Linked DNA regions of Quadrisphaera setariae. The protein of the gene in region 1 interacts with the protein of each later gene in a pairwise test. Links are inferred from orthologs where the notes say so. Each region holds a gene or a part of one and is shown in the gene's direction. Other genes may lie near its edges. The genes, in order: aceE and nth.

Region 1 (6,089 bases):
GCCCGAACGCTACCGCCTCGCACCCCCGGGGAGCGGCACTAACCTGGCGGGATGGCGCGCTCGAGCCCCCGACGGCCGGTCCTGCGCCTCGACGCGGCGCTCGGCACGGCCGTCCGCCGCCCCGACTCCCTCGCCGCGGAGGAGCCGCTGGAGGTGCGCGTGCGCGCGCTGGACGCGCCGGCCGCGGAGCCCGTCGTCGTGACGATGAGGACCCCCGGCGACGACGTCGACCTCGCGATCGGCTTCCTGATGACCGAGGGCCTGCTCACCGGCCCCGACGACGTCGCGGCGGCCGTGCACTGCGGAGACCCCGACCCCGCCGACGAGCACGGCCTCAGCTCCATGAACGTCATGGAGCTGACGCTGCGCCCGGGCGTGCCCGCTCCCGACCTCGAGGGCCGCCGCACCTTCGGCATGACCTCCGCGTGCGGGGTGTGCGGCAGCGCCAGCATCGACGCCGTCTCCCGCCGCAGCCGGCACGACCTGCGCGAGGACCCCACCAGCGTGGCCCCCGAGGTGCTGCTGTCCCTGCCGGACCGGCTGCGCGAGGCGCAGCGGGTCTTCGCCCGCACCGGCGGCCTGCACGCCGCCGGGCTCTTCACGCGCTCGGGCGAGCTGCTCGCCGTGGCCGAGGACGTGGGGCGCCACAACGCCGTCGACAAGGTGCTCGGGCGTGCGGCCCGCGAGCGGCTCGCCGGCGGCTGGCCGCTGCGCGGGACGGTGCTGCAGGTGAGCGGACGGGCCTCCTTCGAGCTGGTCCAGAAGGCGTGGTGCGCGGGCGTGCCGCTGCTGTCCGCCGTCTCGGCGCCGTCGTCGCTCGCCGTCGACCTGGCGCACCGGGCCGGCATGGGGCTGGCCGGCTTCGTCCGCGCCCCGCGGCTCAACGTCTACGCCGGTGAGGAGCGCTTCGCCCCCCTGGACGCCGCCGCCGTGTGACCACGAGCACCGCCGTCGGGGCGGGGGGTGAACATCCCCGGCGGGGAGGGCAGGATGGAGGGGCCCCGACGCGGCCCTGCAGCGCTCCACCTCGCGCCCGCACGGAACGCCGGGAGCCCGCGGCGCCACCCGCCGCGGGGACGACGAGCGATGTGGAGACCAACGTGGCACCACGCGACGAGGTCGCTGAGCTGGGAGCCCTCGCAGGCCCCCTGCACCAGACCGACGCCGACCCCGAGGAGACCGGTGAGTGGCTCGGGTCCGTCGACGGCCTGGTCGAGGCCCGCGGCGGCGACCGCGCCTCCTTCGTCCTGCGCAGCTCGCTGGTGCGCGCGCGAGAGCTGGGCGCCCCGGTCCCCGGGCTGATCTCGACCGACTACGTCAACACCATCCCGCCGCAGGACGAGCCCGACTTCCCCGGTGACGAGGCCGTCGAGCGCCGCTACCGCGCCTGGAACCGCTGGAACGCCGCGGTGATGGTGCACCGCGCGCAGCGCCCGGGCATCGGTGTGGGCGGGCACATCTCCACCTACGCCTCCTCGGCGACGCTGTACGAGGTCGGCTTCAACCACTTCTGGCGCGGCCCGGAGCACCCCGGCGGCGGCGACCACGTCTTCATCCAGGGCCACGCCTCCCCCGGCACCTACGCCCGCGCGTTCCTCGAGGGCCGCCTGTCCGAGGACGACCTCGACGGCTTCCGCCAGGAGCTCACCTCCCCCGGCCGGGGGCTCCCCAGCTACCCGCACCCGCGCCTGATGAAGGGCTTCTGGGAGTTCCCCACGGTCTCCATGGGCCTGGGCCCGGCGAACGCGATCTACCAGGCGCAGTTCGACAGGTACCTGCACAACCGCGGCATCAAGGACACCTCCGAGCAGCACACCTGGGCGTTCCTCGGCGACGGCGAGATGGACGAGCCGGAGAGCCGCGGCCTGCTGCAGCTGGCCGGCTACGAGGGCCTGGACAACCTGACCTTCGTCGTCAACTGCAACCTGCAGCGCCTCGACGGCCCGGTCCGCGGCAACCACAAGATCATCCAGGAGCTGGAGTCGTTCTTCCTGGGCGCCGGCTGGAACGTCATCAAGGTGGTGTGGGGCCGCGAGTGGGACCCGCTGCTGGCCAAGGACACCGAGGGCGCGCTCGTCGGGCTGATGAACCGCACCCTCGACGGCGACTACCAGACCTACCGCGCCGAGGACGGCTCCTTCATCCGCGAGCACTTCTTCGGCCGTGACGAGCGCACCGCCAAGCTGGTCGACGGCATGACCGACGACCAGATCTGGTCCCTCAAGCGCGGTGGTCACGACTACCGCAAGGTCTTCGCGGCCTACCAGGCGGCCACGGCCAGGAACGGCAAGCCGACCGTCATCCTCGCCAAGACCATCAAGGGCTACGGCCTGGGCAAGCACTTCGCGGGCCGCAACGCCACGCACCAGATGAAGAAGATGACGCTGGAGGACCTCAAGGCCTTCCGCGACGGCCTGAAGATCCCGGTGACGGACGCCCAGCTCGAGGCCGACCCGTACCGCCCGCCGTACTACCACCCCGGACCGGACGCGCCGGAGATCCAGTACCTGCAGGAGCGCCGCAAGGCCCTCGGCGGGTACATCCCCAGCCGCCGCACGTCCTCGAAGGCGCTGAAGCTGCCGGGCGACTCGGCCTACACCGTGGTGAAGCGCGGCTCGGGCAAGCAGCAGATCGCCACCACCATGGCGTTCGTCCGCCTGCTCAAGGACCTCATGCGCGACAAGGAGTTCGGCCCCCGCGTGGTGCCGATCATCCCCGACGAGGCCCGCACCTTCGGGATGGACTCGTTCTTCCCGACCGCCAAGATCTACAACCCGGAGGGCCAGCAGTACACCTCCGTCGACCGCGAGCTGATGCTCGCGTACAAGGAGTCGACCTCTGGGCAGATCCTGCACCTGGGCATCAACGAGGCCGGGTCCGCCGCGGCGTTCCAGGCGGCGTCGACGTCGTACGCCACCCACGGCGAGCCGATGCTGCCGGTCTACATCTTCTACTCGATGTTCGGCTTCCAGCGGACCGGTGACGCCTTCTGGGCCACCGCGGACCAGATGGGCCGGGGCTTCCTCCTGGGCGCCACCGCCGGTCGCACCACGCTGACCGGCGAGGGCCTGCAGCACGCCGACGGGCACTCGCTGCTCCTGGCGTCCACCAACCCCGCGGTGGTCGCCTACGACCCGGCGTACGCCTACGAGATCGGGCACATCGTCCGCGACGGCCTCGAGCGCATGTACGGCGAAGGCTCCACCGAGGTCCAGGCCAGCGAGTCCGACCGCAAGAACCTCGGTCAGGTCCAGCTGCGCGACCCGAACGTCTTCTACTACATCACCGTCTACAACGAGCCCATGGTCCAGCCGGCCGAGCCGGAGGACGTCGACGTCGAGGGCATCGTCAAGGGGATCCACAAGATCGCCCCGGCGCCCTCGGGCGAGGAGGGTGCACCCCGCGTGCAGCTGCTCGCCTCCGGCGTGGGCGTGCCGTGGGCGCTGGAGGCCCAGGAGCTGCTCGCGAAGGACTTCGGCGTGCTGGCCGACGTCTGGTCGGTCACCAGCTGGAACGAGCTGCGCCGCGACGGCCTGGCCTGCGACGAGGCGGCGTTCACCAACCCCGCCGAGGAGCCGCCGGTGCCGTTCATCGCCCAGCAGCTCGCCGACGCTCCCGGCCCCGTCGTCGCCGTGTCCGACTGGATGCGCGCCGTGCCGGACATGGTCCGCCAGTGGGTGCCGAACGAGTACGTCTCGCTCGGCGCCGACGGCTTCGGCGTGTCCGACACCCGTGCGGCCACCCGCCGGCACTTCCACATCGACGGGCCGAGCATCGCCTACCGGGCGCTGCAGGTGCTCGCCCGCCGCGGTGAGGTGGACCGCGGGCTGCCGGTGAAGGCCTACGAGCAGTACCGCCTGGACGACGTCACCGCCGGCACGTCCGGCAACGCGGGCGGCGACGCCTGACGCTCGCCGTCTCCGACCTTCCCGGGGGCCGGCTCGGACCGCACGCGCTGCGGTACGAGCCGGCCCCCGGTCCGTCTGCGGTCGCCACCCGGTCCTCACCCGGCCAGGCGTCTTGGAGGAGGTCCACAACGCCGCAGCTCCTACGCTGGCGCGGTGACCCCGACCTCCGAGGACGTGGCGCGCGCCCTGCAGGCCGCCACCGGGTCGCTGGCGGCCGCGGCCATCGCGCGCCTGGAGGAGCACCAGCCCTGGTACGCCGCGCTGGGACCGCAGGAGCGCTCCTGGGTGGGGCTGGTGGCCCAGGGCGGCATCGCGGCGTTCGTGGCGTGGTTCCGGGCCGCGGGCGAGCGGCCGCCGGTCTCGGCGGACGTCTTCGCCACCGCCCCGCGCGAGCTGGTCCGCGCCGTGTCGCTGCACCAGGCGCTGCAGCTGCTGCGGGTGGTGGTGGACGTGGTGGAGGAGCACGTCCCCGCGCTGGCCGACGGCCCCCACCGCGCCGACCTGCGGGAGGCGGTGCTGCGGTACTCGCGGGAGGTGGCGTTCTCCGCGGCGGAGGTCTACGCGCGGGCGGCGGAGGCCCGCGGGGCGTGGGACGCCCGTCTGGAGGCGCTCGTGGTGGACGCCCTCGTGCGGGGCGAGGCCGACGACGACCTCGCCACCCGCGTCGCGGCGCTCGGCTGGGCCCACGACGTGCCGGTCGCGGTGCTCGTGGGCACCCGCCCCGCCGGTGCGTCGGACGCGGTGGTGGCCGACCTGCGCCGGGCCGCGCGGACCGTGGCCGACGACGCGCTGGTGGGGCTGCGCGGCGAACGGGCGCTGGTGGTGCTGGGCGCTACCGGCGAGGACGGCCCGCTGCGGGCGGCGGAGGCCCTGGCGCCGCGCCTGGGCCCCGGGCCGGTCGTGGTGGGTCCAGTGGTGGCGGGCCTGGCAGCGGCTGGACGCTCGGCGCGCACCGCGCTGGTGGCGCTGACGGCGGCCCGGGCCTGGCCGGAGGCACCGCGGCCGGTGGCGGCCGACGAGCTGCTGCCCGAGCGGGTGCTCGCCGGGGACGCCGGCGCGCGCCGCGCGCTGGCCGACCGGGTGCACGCACCGCTGGCGGCAGCCGCTCCCGTGCTGGTGGAGACGCTCCGCGCGCACCTGGCCTCGGGCCGGTCCCTGGAGGGCACGGCGCGGGCCCTGTTCGTGCACCCCAACACCGTCCGCTACCGGTTGCGGCGGGTCGCGGAGGTCACCGGGTGGGACCCGGCGGTGCCCCGCGAGGCGTTCGTGCTGCAGGTGGGGCTGGCCGTGGGCGCGCTGGCGGAGCGGCCCGGCCGCCGCGGCGGCGCGGCGGCGCCCTGACCCGCTTTGGAGGATCCCTACAAGTTCCGGCGCAGGACTTCGTCACCCCCCGCACCGCTGCGCCTCAGCGGCACCAGGCAGGCTGGTGCGGTGCTCGCTCTCGTGTGCCCCGGTCAGGGGTCGCAGGCCCCCAGCATGCTCGCCCCGTGGCTCGAGGTCCCGGGGGTGGCCGACCGCCTCCGCTGGGCCAGCGCCGTCGTGGGTCCCGTGGGCGGCAGTGCGGACCTGCTGGCCCACGGCACCACCTCCGACGCCGAGACCATCCGCGACACCGCGGTCGCCCAGCCGCTCATCGTGGCCGCCGGCCTGGCGGCCGCGGCTGCGCTGTGGCCCGACGGCGTCACCGGCGACGTGGTGCTCGCCGGCCACTCCGTCGGGGAGCTGACCGCCGCCGCCCTGGCAGGGGCCATGACCCCGGAGGCGGCCCTCGTGCTGGTGCGCGAGCGGGGCCGCGCCATGGCCGCGGCGGCAGCCACCACCACCACCGGCATGAGCGCCGTGGTCGGCGGGAAGCCCGAGGAGGTGCTCGCGGCGATCGAGGCCGCCGGGGCCACCGCCGCCAACCACAACGCCGCGGGCCAGGTGGTGGCCGCGGGCACCGCCGAGCAGCTGGCCGCGCTCGCCGCCTCGCCGCCCGCCCGGGCCCGCGTCATCCCGCTGCAGGTGGCGGGCGCGTTCCACACCGAGCACATGGCGCCGGCGCGCGAGCAGCTGGCCGCTCTCGCCCCCGGCGTGCCCACGGCCGACCCGGTGCTGCCGCTGCTCAGCAACGCCGACGGCGCGCTCGTGGGCGACGGCCGCGACGTGCTGGCGCGCATCGTCACCCAGGTGGCCAACCCC
Region 2 (5,593 bases), on another replicon or contig:
GCGCTCCCGCCGTCGTCCAGGTCGGGCTGAGGGGCCAGGGCGCGGCGCAGCGCGCCGCGGACCCGGCTCGGCGCCCCGCCGTCCTCGGCCGGCGCGGTGAGCACCCGGTTGGCGACGACGGCGCCCACCGGCAGGTCGGCGGCGCGCAGCTCCGCGGCGGCCTCCAGCGTCTCGGTCACGGGCAGCTCCTCGGGCAGGCAGACCAGGTGCACCGCCGTCTGCTCGGAGCGCAGCAGCGCCGCCACCGACGCGGCGCGGGCGGCGATCGGACCGCCGACGGCCAGCTGGGCCAGCTCGTCGCCGATGCCGAGGAAGCGGGTGATGCGGCCGGTGGGCGGTGCGTCCAGGACGACCGCGTCGTAGACGGGCTGCGCAGACGAGGTGCTGCCGGCCCGCCCGCCGTCGACCGTGCGGCGCACCGCCTCGTAGACCTTGCCGACCAGCAGCACGTCGCGCAGGCCCGGGGCCACGTCGGCGATGAACTCCACGGCCCCCGCGCGGTCCAGCACGGTGGACACCCGGCCCCCGCGGCCGCCGAGGACCCCGCCGTGGAAGGTGTCGAGGTAGTCGACCAGCGCCGCCCGCGGCTCCACGGCCAGGCCCACCACCTGGCCCCCGCCGGCGCCCTCGGCCAGCTCGACCTCCTCGTAGGGGAGGGCCTCGGTGCCGAGCAGGCGCGAGACGCCCTGGCGCCCCTCCACCTCGCACACGAGGACCCGCTTGCCCTCGTCCGCGAGCGACAGCGCCAGCGCCACCGCCACGGTGGTCTTGCCGGTGCCGCCCTTGCCGGTCACGACGTGGAGCCGGGGCTGCGCGCCCCGGGCCTCGGTGCGTGCGATCACCCGCCGACAGTACGGACGGGTCCGCCGGCGCGCCTGCGGACTAGGCTCGCCAGGCGTGACCCAGTGGGAGTACCTGACAGCGCCGCTCATCGTGCACAGCACCAAGGCGATCCTCGACAACTTCGGCGAGGAGGGCTGGGAGCTGGTGCAGGTGGTGCCCGGCCCCGGCGGCAACGGCCTCGTGGCCTACCTCAAGCGCCCGAAGCAGGGCTGATCCGTGGGCGCTCGCGAGAACCTCGCCTCCCTCGGCCTGGAGCTGCCGCCCGTGGCGGCGCCCGTGGCCTCCTACGTGCCGACGGTGCGGACCGGCTCGCTGGTCTTCACCTCCGGGCAGCTGCCTTTCGTCGGCGGCGCCCTCCCCGTGACCGGCCTGGTGGGCGAGGGTGACGGCCTCGTGGACCCCGCCACCGCCGAGGAGCAGGCGCGCACCGCGGCGCTCAACGCCGTCGCCGCGCTCGACGCCGAGGTGGGGCTCGACGCCGTCGTGCGCATCGTCAAGCTGACCGTCTTCGTGGCCAGCGCCGACGGCTTCACCGGGCAGCCGGCCGTGGCCAACGGCGCCAGCGACCTGCTCGCGGACGTCTTCGGCGAGGCCGGCCGCCACGCCCGCTCCGCCGTGGGGGTGGCCCAGCTGCCGCTCTCCGCGCCGGTCGAGCTGGAGCTCGTGGCCGAGGTCGTCTGACCCCTCCGCGCCCCCTGCCTCGGCCGCCCGGGTGGTGCGGCCGAGGCCTCCGGGGACCGCGTGCGGCAGACTGCCGCCGTGGATCAGGACGTGCTGCGACGCGCCCCCCTCTTCGTGGGGGTCGACGAGGAGGCATCCGAGGTCCTGCTGTCGCTGGCCCGGGTGGTGGAGCTCAAGCGCGGGCAGGTCCTCTTCGCCCAGGGTGACGAGCCCGCCGACCTCTTCGTCATCCAGAGCGGCAAGATCAAGCTCGGGCGCACCTCGGCGGACGGTCGGGAGAACCTCCTCGCGGTGCTCGGCCCGGGCGAGATGTTCGGCGAGCTCAGCTGGTTCGACCCGGGCCCCCGCACGTCCAGCGCCGTGGCCGTGGGCCCGGCCCGCCTCGTCGCCCTCGACTACGAGCAGCTCTACGCGTGGATGGCGCCCCGGCCCGAGGTGGCGCAGCAGCTGCTGCGCGCCCTGGCCCGGCGCCTGCGGCGCGCCAACACGGCCCTCGCCGACCTCGTCTTCACCGACGTGCCCGGACGCGTCGCAGGCACCCTGCTCGACCTGGCCCTGCGCTTCGGCCGCACCACCGAGAACGGCCTGCTGGTCCAGCACGACCTCACCCAGGAGGAGCTCGCCCAGCTGGTCGGCGCCTCCCGCGAGACCGTGAACAAGGCCCTCGCCGACTTCGCCGCCCGCGGCTGGGTGCGCCTGGAGGCCCGCTCGGTCAACCTGCTCGACGTGGAGCGGCTGCGCCGCCGCGCGCGCTGACCTCCCCGAGTTCCCCGGGGCTGTCAGCCCCCGCCCGTACCCTTCGCTGGTGAGGCCAGCCGACGTCGAGCGCGAGACCCCCCTCGGGCGGGTGCGCCGGGCCCGGCGCATGCACCGGGCGCTGGCCGAGCGCTACCCCGACGCCCGCTGCGAGCTCGACTTCACCTCGCCGTTCCAGCTGCTCGTGGCGACGGTGCTGTCCGCCCAGACCACCGACGTGCGCGTCAACAGCGTCACGCCGGAGCTGTTCGCCACCTGGCCGACCCCGACCGACCTCGCCGGCGCCGACCGCACCGCGCTGGAGGAGGTGCTGCGACCGGTGGGCTTCTACCGCGCCAAGGCCGCCTCGGTGCAGGGCCTGGCCGCGCGCCTCGTGGAGGTCTACCGCGGCGAGGTGCCCCGACGCCTGGAGGACCTCGTCACGCTGCCGGGTGTGGGCCGCAAGACCGCCAACGTGGTGCGCGGTGACGCGTTCGGGCTCCCCGGCATCACCGTGGACACGCACGTGGGGCGGCTGTCGCGGCGGTTCGGCTGGACCACCCACGAGGACCCGGTGGACGTCGAGGACGACCTCGCCGAGCTCTTCCCCAAGGGCGACTGGACCCCGCTGAGCCACCGCGTGATCTTCCACGGCCGGCGCACCTGCCACGCCCGCCGGCCCGCGTGCGGTGCCTGCCCCCTCGCCCGGGACTGCCCCTCCTACGGCGCCGGCGAGACCGACCCCGTGAAGGCGGCCGCCCTCGTCAAGCCCGGTCCCCCCGTCGCGGCCGCTCCGGTCCTGGCGGGTCCGGGGTGACGCGGCCTGACTGGCTGGAGCGTCTCGCCGGCTCCCTGCCGCAGGTGGGCGAGGCCGTGGCCGAGCACCTGGGCGAGCGCACCCGCGCCGCCCGGGCCGAGGGCGTCCGCCTGGGCGCCCGCAGCGGCCGCCGCGCGGCGGTGCTCGTGCTCTTCGGCCCCGGCGCCGACGGCGCGGGTGACGTCGTCCTCCTCGAGAGGGCGTCCGGCCTGCGCTCGCACTCCGGTCAGATCGCCTTCCCCGGCGGGGGCGTCGAGGACGACGACGGCGGCGACCCCGTGCGCGCGGCGCTGCGCGAGGCGCGCGAGGAGGTCCGCCTCGACACCGCTGGCGTGGAGGTGCTGGGCGTCGCGCCGGCGCTGCACGTGCCGCCCACGGGCGCCTCGGTGGTGCCCGTCCTGGCCTGGGAGCCCGTGCCGTCGTCGCTGGCCGTGGGCGACCCCGTGGAGGTGGCCCGCGTGCTGCGGGTCCCGCTGGCCGTGCTCACCGACCCCGCCTCCCGCGCCGTGGTCCGCACCCGGTCCGGCTGGACCGGGCCGACGTTCGCCCTGGAGGCGCCGGACAGCGACGACGGCGGGCTGGTCGCCTGGGGCTTCACCGCCGCCGTCCTCGACGTGCTGCTGCGCGTGGCCGGCCTGGAGCGCCCCTGGGACGCCTCGCGCGCGCTGCCGATGTCGGCCGTCACCGGTGGCCTGCCGGAGGGCGCCCGGTGAGCACCCTCGACGTCGTCCTCCTCCTGCTGCTCATCGTGTACGGGCTGTCGGGCCTGCGGCAGGGCCTCGTGGTGGGGCTCCTCTCGGTGGGCGCCTTCATCGCCGGCGCCGGGCTGGGGATGTGGCTGCTGCCGATGCTCGTCGGGTCCATGGAGCCCGGGCGCACCCGCACCGTGGTGGTGGTGGCGGGCGTCCTGCTCATCGCGTGGGGCTGCCAGCTGCTGGGGTCCCTCGTGGGCCGGCGCCTGCGCGACGTCATCACCTGGCAGCCCGCGCAGGTGGTCGACTCCGCGCTCGGCGCCGTCGCCGCGGTGCTCGCGGTGGCCCTGGTCTCCTGGTTCGTCGCCGGTGCGGTCCGCGCCGGGCCGATGCCCTCCCTGGCGCGCGCCGTGGCGTCCTCCCAGGTCATCTCCACCATCGGCACGCTGGTGCCGCCGCAGGCCGAGTCGCTCTTCGCCGGGTTCCGCTCCGTGGTGGAGGCCAACGACTTCCCGCGCGTCTTCAGCGGCACCGGGGAGGAGCCGCTCAAGGAGGTCGCCGCACCCAACGACGCCGTGGTCGGCGGCGCCGCGTCGATCGCCCAGGCCGGCATCGTGAAGATCACCGGGACGGCGGAGGCGTGCCGCAAGGGCAGCGAGGGCAGCGGCTTCGTCGTGGCCCCGCAGCGCGTGGTCACCAACGCGCACGTCGTGGCGGGGGTGAGCGAGCCGCAGGTGCAGGTGGGCGGCAAGGGCGAGCGGCTCGACGCCACCGTGGTGCTCTTCGACCCCAGCGAGGACCTCGCCGTGCTCGCCGTGCCCGGGCTCCGCGCCGAGCCGCTGGGCGCCGGGCGGCAGCTGGGGCCCTCCGCTGACGCCGTCGTCGCCGGGTTCCCCCAGGACGGGCCGTTCACCGCCGTCCCCGCCCGCGTCCGCGAGGTCGTGCGCGCCGAGGGCAAGGACATCTACGGCAAGGCCACCGTCATCCGGCAGGTCTACTCCCTCGCCGCCGACGTCGAGCCCGGCAACTCCGGCGGTCCGCTGCTCGACCCGGGCGGCAACGTGGTCGGCGTGGTGTTCGCGCGCTCCCTCACCGACCGGGGGACCGGCTACGCGCTCACCCTCGACGAGACCCGCCCGGTGCTGCAGAAGGCGCAGGAGGCCACCCGCGAGGTGTCCACCGGGCCCTGCACCACCGGCTGACGACTCAGAGGGGCGCGGTGCCGCTGAGCCAGTCGAGGAGCAGCTCGGAGGTGGTCTGCGGGGCCTCCTCGCCGAGGAAGTGGCCGGCGCCGGGCACCTCCGCCCAGCGGTAGCCGGCGCCCGCCCAGGCGGCGCTGCGACGGGCCGTTCCGGGCTGCACGGCACCGTCGAGCGCGCCCTGCACGGTGAGCACCGGCACCTGCGCAGGCCGCGACACCGCGCGGGCGAAGGCGTGGCCGTCGGCGCGCACGCGCGAGCGCGCCACCCACCGGTAGCACTCCAGGGCGGCGTGCGCGGCGAAGGGCACGCGCAGCGCCGCCGCGTGCTCGGCGACCACCGCCTCGTCGGCCCAGCCAGGTGCCCCCCACTCGCGCAGCACCTGCTCCACCATCGAGCCGTCGCGCACCGCCCACTCGGGGAAGGCGGGCACCTGCACGCGGCCCAGGTGGCGCGCTGCCGACGCCGTGAGCACCCGCCACGGCTCCCGCAGCACCAGCAGCGGGTGCGGCTCGCCCAGCGAGGCGACGGCCGCGGTGGTGGCCGGCTGGAGGGCGGGAGAGGCCCAGGCCGCCCAGGCCCCCCATCCGCTGCCCACGAGCACCGCGCGCTGGGCCCCGAGGGCT

Evidence for each region.
Region 2: the proteins of aceE (region 1) and nth interact in binary tests that used the Escherichia coli proteins (3 or more experiments, as listed by UniProt). The link is inferred for Quadrisphaera setariae from one-to-one orthologs.

What each region holds. Positions count from the first base shown.
Region 1 is NZ_VKAC01000003.1:388,084-394,172, reverse strand. Bases 789-4,108 are described here. They hold aceE (pyruvate dehydrogenase (acetyl-transferring), homodimeric type), read left to right. Parts: upstream 789-1,100; coding sequence 1,101-3,908; downstream 3,909-4,108. Other genes in these bases: FMM08_RS07135 (PucR family transcriptional regulator), read left to right, coding at 4,062-4,108; fdhD (formate dehydrogenase accessory sulfurtransferase FdhD), read left to right, coding at 789-936. Outside these bases: more of fdhD, read left to right, coding at 52-788; more of FMM08_RS07135, read left to right, coding at 4,109-5,249; FMM08_RS07130 (ACP S-malonyltransferase), read left to right, coding at 5,340-6,089. UniProt on the Escherichia coli protein: Component of the pyruvate dehydrogenase (PDH) complex, that catalyzes the overall conversion of pyruvate to acetyl-CoA and CO(2).
Region 2 is NZ_VKAC01000015.1:22,597-28,189, forward strand. Bases 1,409-4,232 are described here. They hold nth (endonuclease III), read left to right. Parts: upstream 1,409-2,389; coding sequence 2,390-3,076; downstream 3,077-4,232. Other genes in these bases: FMM08_RS20200 (RidA family protein), read left to right, coding at 1,409-1,524; FMM08_RS20205 (Crp/Fnr family transcriptional regulator), read left to right, coding at 1,603-2,280; FMM08_RS20215 (NUDIX hydrolase), read left to right, coding at 3,073-3,789; FMM08_RS20220 (MarP family serine protease), read left to right, coding at 3,786-4,232. Outside these bases: FMM08_RS20195 (ArsA-related P-loop ATPase), read right to left, coding at 1-842; Sp36 family protein, read left to right, coding at 898-1,056; more of FMM08_RS20200, read left to right, coding at 1,060-1,408; more of FMM08_RS20220, read left to right, coding at 4,233-4,970; FMM08_RS20225 (alpha/beta fold hydrolase), read right to left, coding at 4,975-5,593. UniProt on the Escherichia coli protein: DNA repair enzyme that has both DNA N-glycosylase activity and AP-lyase activity. The DNA N-glycosylase activity releases various damaged pyrimidines from DNA by cleaving the N-glycosidic bond, leaving an AP (apurinic/apyrimidinic) site.